DNA from 2 places in the Loigolactobacillus backii genome. Region 2 is predicted to be linked to the other one. Evidence: predicted binding sites of a transcription regulator. Region 2 holds the regulator's gene; the other holds the start of a gene.
The links. Region 2 encodes HrcA, which represses chaperone genes, less so after heat shock. Its sites were predicted from a motif close to TTAGCACTCNNNNNNNNNGAGTGCTAA; they were not measured.
Positions count from the first base shown of each region.

Region 1: the regulator HrcA is predicted to act here: its motif matches at 1,750-1,776, upstream of groES (co-chaperone GroES).

Region 1 is NZ_CP014873.1:1,644,430-1,647,612, reverse strand. Features, by position in the region: gene groL (chaperonin GroEL) at 1-1,270, opposite strand, end outside; gene groES (co-chaperone GroES) at 1,433-1,717, opposite strand; gene AYR53_RS07295 (CPBP family intramembrane glutamic endopeptidase) at 1,914-2,552, shown strand; gene AYR53_RS07290 (redox-sensing transcriptional repressor Rex) at 2,819-3,183, opposite strand, start outside.
Region 2 is NZ_CP014873.1:1,884,828-1,888,010, forward strand. Features, by position in the region: gene tnpC (IS66 family transposase) at 1-121, opposite strand, end outside; gene tnpB (IS66 family insertion sequence element accessory protein TnpB) at 175-549, opposite strand; gene AYR53_RS08535 (hypothetical protein) at 539-721, opposite strand; gene hrcA (heat-inducible transcriptional repressor HrcA) at 1,041-2,084, shown strand; gene grpE (nucleotide exchange factor GrpE) at 2,103-2,735, shown strand; gene dnaK (molecular chaperone DnaK) at 2,771-3,183, shown strand, end outside.

The DNA of each region.
Region 1 (3,183 bases), 240 kb from region 2:
CGGCCTTAATAACGTTAACCAAAGCAGTACCACCACCGGCAACGTAGCCTTCTTCAACGGCGGCACGTGTGGCGTTTAAAGCATCTTCAATCCGATATTTTTGTTCTTTTAATTCAGTTTCAGTTGCGGCACCAACCCGAACAACTGCAACACCGCCAGCTAATTTAGCTAAGCGTTCTTGTAATTTTTCACGATCAAAATCTGAGGTTGTGTCAGCAATCTGTGTTTTAATTTCAGCAACACGTTGTGCTAAGGCATCTTTGTCGCCAGCACCCTCAACAAGTGTTGTATTGTCTTTAGTAACCGTAACCTTACCAGCTTGGCCTAATTGATCGATGGTTGTATCTTTCAATTCAAGTCCAAGATCTGATGTGATTAAAGTAGCACCAGTTAAAGTAGCAATATCTTCAAGTTGAGCCTTACGCCGATCACCAAAACCAGGTGCCTTAACGGCTACAACATTGAACGTACCACGAATCTTGTTCAAAACAAGTGTTGGTAATGCTTCGCCATCAACGTCGTCAGCAATAATCAATAAAGCCTTGCCTTGTTCAACAATCTTTTGTAATAATGGTAAGATTTCTTGAATGTTAGAAACTTTCTTATCAGTGACTAAGATGTATGGATTATCAAGGTCAGCTTCCATTTTATCGTTGTCGGTAACCATGTACTGTGATAAGTAGCCACGGTCAAACTGCATTCCTTCAACAACGTCTAAGGAAGTATCGATCCCTTTTGATTCTTCAATTGTGATAACACCATCATTACCGACTTTTTCCATAGCGTCAGCGATTAATTTACCAACGGTTTTACTTGATGAAGAAACAGAAGCAATCTGTGCAATATCATTTTTACCGTCAACTTTATGGGAAATCTTGTGTAATTCCTTAACGGCAGCGGTGGTTGCTTTTTCAATCCCATCACGAATGCCAACTGGGTTAGCACCGGCAGTGACGTTCTTCATACCTTCACGAACGATTGATTGCGTCAAAACGGTTGCGGTGGTTGTACCATCACCAGCGTTATCGTTAGTCTTTGAAGCAACTTCGGAAACTAACTTAGCACCCATATTTTCAAAATGATCTTCTAATTCGATGTCCTTTGCAATCGTAACCCCATCGTTAGTGATTGTAGGTGAACCATATGATTTTTCCAAAACAACGTTCCGGCCTTTTGGTCCAAGAGTTGTTTTAACGGTATCTGCTAACTTATCAACGCCACGAAGCATTGCTGAACGAGCGTCTTCTGAGAATTTTAATTCTTTAGCCATTTTAATTTTCACCTCATAAATGAATTTAGTGTGAACTTACAATCTGTTTTTGTTATGTTCACTACTATATTTTTTGCAGTTTTTTGGAAGTTACAAATTTTAATATTTGTGTTTAATTCTAAAGGAACCGTATTAACTAAGTTACTAATACGCTAAGCAAAGTTATTCAACAATTGCTAATAAATCCTTTTCATGTAAAACTAAATAGTCGGCGCCGTCGTAAGAAACATTGGTACCGGAATACTTATCAAACATAACGTTATCGTCAACCTTGACTGTCAAGGGAACAACGTCACCATGATGATTTGTGGCACCTGGGCCTGCTGCTACTACTTTACCCGTTGTTGGTTTTTCTTTTGCGTTAGAAGCTAACACAATACCACCAACTGTTTTTTCTTCTTCATCTTCTACTGAAACAATGACGCGATCGCCTAATGGTTTTAACACGTTTAATCCCTCCATTTATCATTTGATGAGCTTTAGCACTCCTAGCAGTTAAGTGCTAATCACAATATTTATAATAACATGTTCTAGTTTGAATGCAAGTCTTAAGCACAAAAAAGCTTTAAAAATTTAATTAAAACCGCTAAGCTAGAAAGAGATATTTTAACGTACAAAAATCAACGCTCTAAAGGAGGATTATATGCTCGCACGAAAAAATGCTGTCAGTACCCTTAGCGTTTATTTGATTATTTTCTTATTACCTGCTTTAGTTAATTCAATTATTCGTTTAAAAACGGCTTTATACCTTTTTCAAACAATTGATTACGTGGTGGGTGCGGCTATTCTAATCATCATCTACCAGAAATTTTTTGCACCAACGCAAATGGAAAAGGGAGCGCAAACAAAAACTAGCCAGATTATTCTCTGGGGTATTCTTGGTGCTTTTCTGGCTCTGATTGGTCAACTTGCCGCCAGCTACTTAGATCAGCTTATCTTTCACACCACGACTAGCTCGGCCAACACCAGCGCTATCTTGACCGTTATTCGAAGCTACCCTTACTACCTAATCATGGCCGTCGTTGCCGCACCAATTATGGAAGAACTAGTTTTTCGGCGGACCATTTTTGGCTACCTTACTCCCTTCACTGGTAAATTTGGCGCCGCTCTAATCTCCAGTGTCTTTTTTGCCATCGCTCACAATGATAACCATTTACTAACTTACACAGCCATTGGCCTAGTCTTTTGTTACCTCTATCAGCGAACGGGCAAGATTGCGACTTCAATGATTAGCCACATGGTGATGAATGGCATTGTAATCTTAATGTTACTCTATCGTTAATATCCGCAGATTAAGGCTACTTTAATTAAATTAATGGGAGTGTGACAAAAGTCGGTTTTGGGTTTACTGCGTAACGTAAGCTAATCCAATAACAGTACTATGGTTATTGGATTAGCTGTAGTTAGGCACGTAAATCCAGACTTTTGGCGCACGTTCTAGAGCAATATTCGGAAACAGTAAGAGGCTAAGACTTTTTGTCCCAGCCTCATTAAATTTTGCGCAAAAAAACAACCAAGTCCTAATCTTGGTTGTTTTTTTGAACTATTTTATTTAGCAGTGTCGCTAGTGCCACCTTCATTACCGTAATGATCTAAAAAGTAGATCAACGTTTGTAACTCGTTGGCCAAATCAACATTTTGGATCCGAACAGTTGCCGGAACGGAAAGCCGAATTGGCGTAAAGTTCATGATTCCCTTTACGCCAGCCGCAACCAACTCATCAGCAACATCCTGCGCGTGATTAATTGGCACGGTTAAGATTGCGACATCGATTTGCTGAATCTGCAATTGTTCCTTCATATCTACCATTGGATAAACTGGCACACCACTTTGAATTGTGTTAGCAATCTCTTCATTAATATCGAAGGCTGCACTGATTCGAACACTATTCGTTTGTTGAAAATTATAGTTCA
Region 2 (3,183 bases):
GTTGGTTAGGATCAATTTGTTCTGATTTTTGACCGTAAATTTTTTTAGTCAAGTAGGCAACCATTTCAGTTAGTTCCGCGACTTGCTTACGTAGCGCTATAATTTCTTCTTCGGGTGTCATTAGCTTTATCCACTCAATCCGTATTTGTTGAATTGAGTTTACCATGTCTTACACTAATTTGGATAGTTATTTTTTCTTCTTTCATGTCCAGGCGGACATGTTTGATGAATTGTCGCGTCTAATGACCAACCACTGAGTAATCGTGTCAACTGTTTAGAATTTAATTTACGGAGTGCATTCTGATCAGTCGGCCATTGAAGTCGACCGTTTTCGATCCGCTTATAAAGTAATAAAAAACCATCACCGTCCCAAAATAAGGCCTTAAAACGGTCTTTTCTGGTTCCACAGAATAAATATAAGGCGCGATTGTATGGATCTAAATCAAATTGATCTTGGATAACACCAGCTAAACCATCGATTCCCCGACGTAAATCGGTTTTTCCACAAACTAAAAAGACCTGTTGAATCTGTCGTTGATCAATTATCACCAGCGAACACCGCCTTTAAAACTGCCTCTAAAATATAGTTGTTAATTCGATTGTAAACTACGACCGATTTATTAGCATCAACTCTAATTTGCAGGGCTTTTGTTGCCATAGTAGATCGCGATTGAGAACCAGAATGATCCATTTTAATTTGAACAATATCCGGTTTATCCAATAAAAATCACCTCACCAATTATTTGATGAGGCAATCATAACTTGAATTAAATTATTTTTGAAGTCGGTCAGTTATTTACTGCTTACAATAATTCACGACCTGAATTACTTTTTTCAACACATTTATACTAAATTAGTCAAGAAATACCTAATAAAGCTATTTTCCAAACACTCCTGGGGTTAAACTACTCGTTTGTTTTGTAAAATAATATTTTTGTAAGAAAAAGGTTGTCCTGCCTTGACTTAATTCATGGAAGTTGTTATATTAATAATTGTGTTAGCACTCATAGATGCTAAGTGCTAAAGAAGAGGTGGTTAGAATGCTGACCAAGCGACAGTTACTTATCTTGAAAGAGATTGTTCGTTTGTATACTGAATATGGCCAGCCTGTCGGTTCGAAAAAGCTTCTTGAACAGTTGCCAATGCACGTCAGTTCTGCCACTGTCAGAAATGAAATGGTTCATTTAGAGGATATGGGGTTAATTGAAAAAACACACTTATCTTCCGGGCGCATTCCATCGATGAAAGGGTATCGTTATTACCTTGATCATTTAGTCGAGCCTAGCAGTGTAGACGCAAATGATATGGCAGTTATTGAAACATCCTTTGACCAAAGCTATCATGAGATTGATCAAATTGTTGCGCAGTCCGCTAAAATTCTATCAAGTTTGACTAGTTATACCGCAATTTCTTTAGGCCCAGAATTAAAGGAAGCACGTTTAACTGGTTTTCGTTTAGTACCACTGGACAATAACCAGGTGATGGCAATTTTAGTGACTGATAGCGGTGCGGTTGAAAACCAAATCTTTTCGATCCCTAATGGAATCGATAGTGATAGTTTAGAAAAGGTCATTCGAATTATAAACGATGAGTTGGTCGGCCTACCACTAACGAAAGTGATCAAAAAGCTGCATACAAGTATTCCGCAGCTTTTAACGCACTACATGATTACACCATCTGGTTTCTTAGATATATTTGGTGGTGTTTTGAAGAAGGCGGCTCAAGAACGCTTTTACGTTGGTGGTAAGATGAATCTAATTAATACTAGCACCATTAAGGACGTTAACCAATTAAAATCACTTTACGCCATGATTGATAAAAACGATGATTTGGCTAAGCTACTAGGGGAACCGGCGGATCAGCCAATTGAAGTACGTTTAGGCGATGAAATGACGAATGACTTACTGAAAAATTTTAGTTTAATTACCGCAACTTATAATGTTAGTGAACATGGACGGGGTATGATTGCACTTTTAGGACCGACTAGTATGCCATATTCACGAATGATTGGGTTATTAGACGTTTTTCGTGAGGAACTAGCAAAAAAAATTACTGATTATTATGCTCACTTTGGGGATGAATAGTCACTGGAGGTGAATGATTTGGCTAATAAAAAGACACCATCTACGAAACAACCAGAATTTCCATCTGAAAAAAATTTAGATCAAGAAACTACAGCGGCAACTACTGAAAAGGTAGTTAAAGGTGATAAAAAAGAAGCTACCGTTAAAAAAGAAACGGTTAGTGATGATGCGAACGTAACCAAGCAACATGAATTGGATCAAGCTGAAATTAAAAAATTACAGGCCTTGGTTGCTAGTAATGAAGATAAATATCTTCGTGCCGAAGCAGAAATCCAGAATATGAATAATCGTTTTAAAAAAGAACGGGAGCAACTAGCAAAATATGATGGCCAAGATTTGGCTAAATCCGTTTTACCTGTTGTTGATAATTTAGAACGTGCTTTGGCAATTGATGTTTCGGATCCAATCGGACGGCAGTTAAAAAAGGGTATTCAAATGGTCTATGACCACCTAGAGAGTGCCTTAAAAGAGCACAACGTTACCGAAATTGAAACTGAAAATAGAACTTTTGATCCGACTATTCACCAAGCAGTTCAAACTGTGCCCGTGGAGAGTGATCAAAAACCTGAGACGATTGTTAAGGTTTTACAAAAGGGCTACTATTTAAAAGATCGCGTTTTGCGACCTGCTATGGTAGTAGTTGCACAATAAAAATAAATATTAAATAATAAAAGAGGTTATGAGTTATGGCAAAAGTTATTGGGATTGACCTTGGGACAACTAACTCTGCAGTTGCTGTTCTCGAAGGTAAAGAACCAAAGATTATTACAAATCCAGAAGGTAATCGGACAACACCATCTGTTGTCTCTTTCAAAAATGGTGAAACACAAGTTGGTGAGGTTGCAAAGCGCCAGGCGGTAACTAATCCAAACACAGTTGCTTCAATCAAGCGGCACATGGGTGAAGCAGGTTATAAAGTTGAAGTTGATGGTAAGTCTTACACACCTCAAGAAATTTCAGCGATGATTTTACAATACATCAAGAAATTCTCTGAAGATTACTTAGGTGAAGAAGTTAAGGATGCCGTTATTACAGTACCTGCTTACTTTAATGATAGTCAACGCCAAGCAACTAAGGATGCTGGTAAGATTGCCGGTCT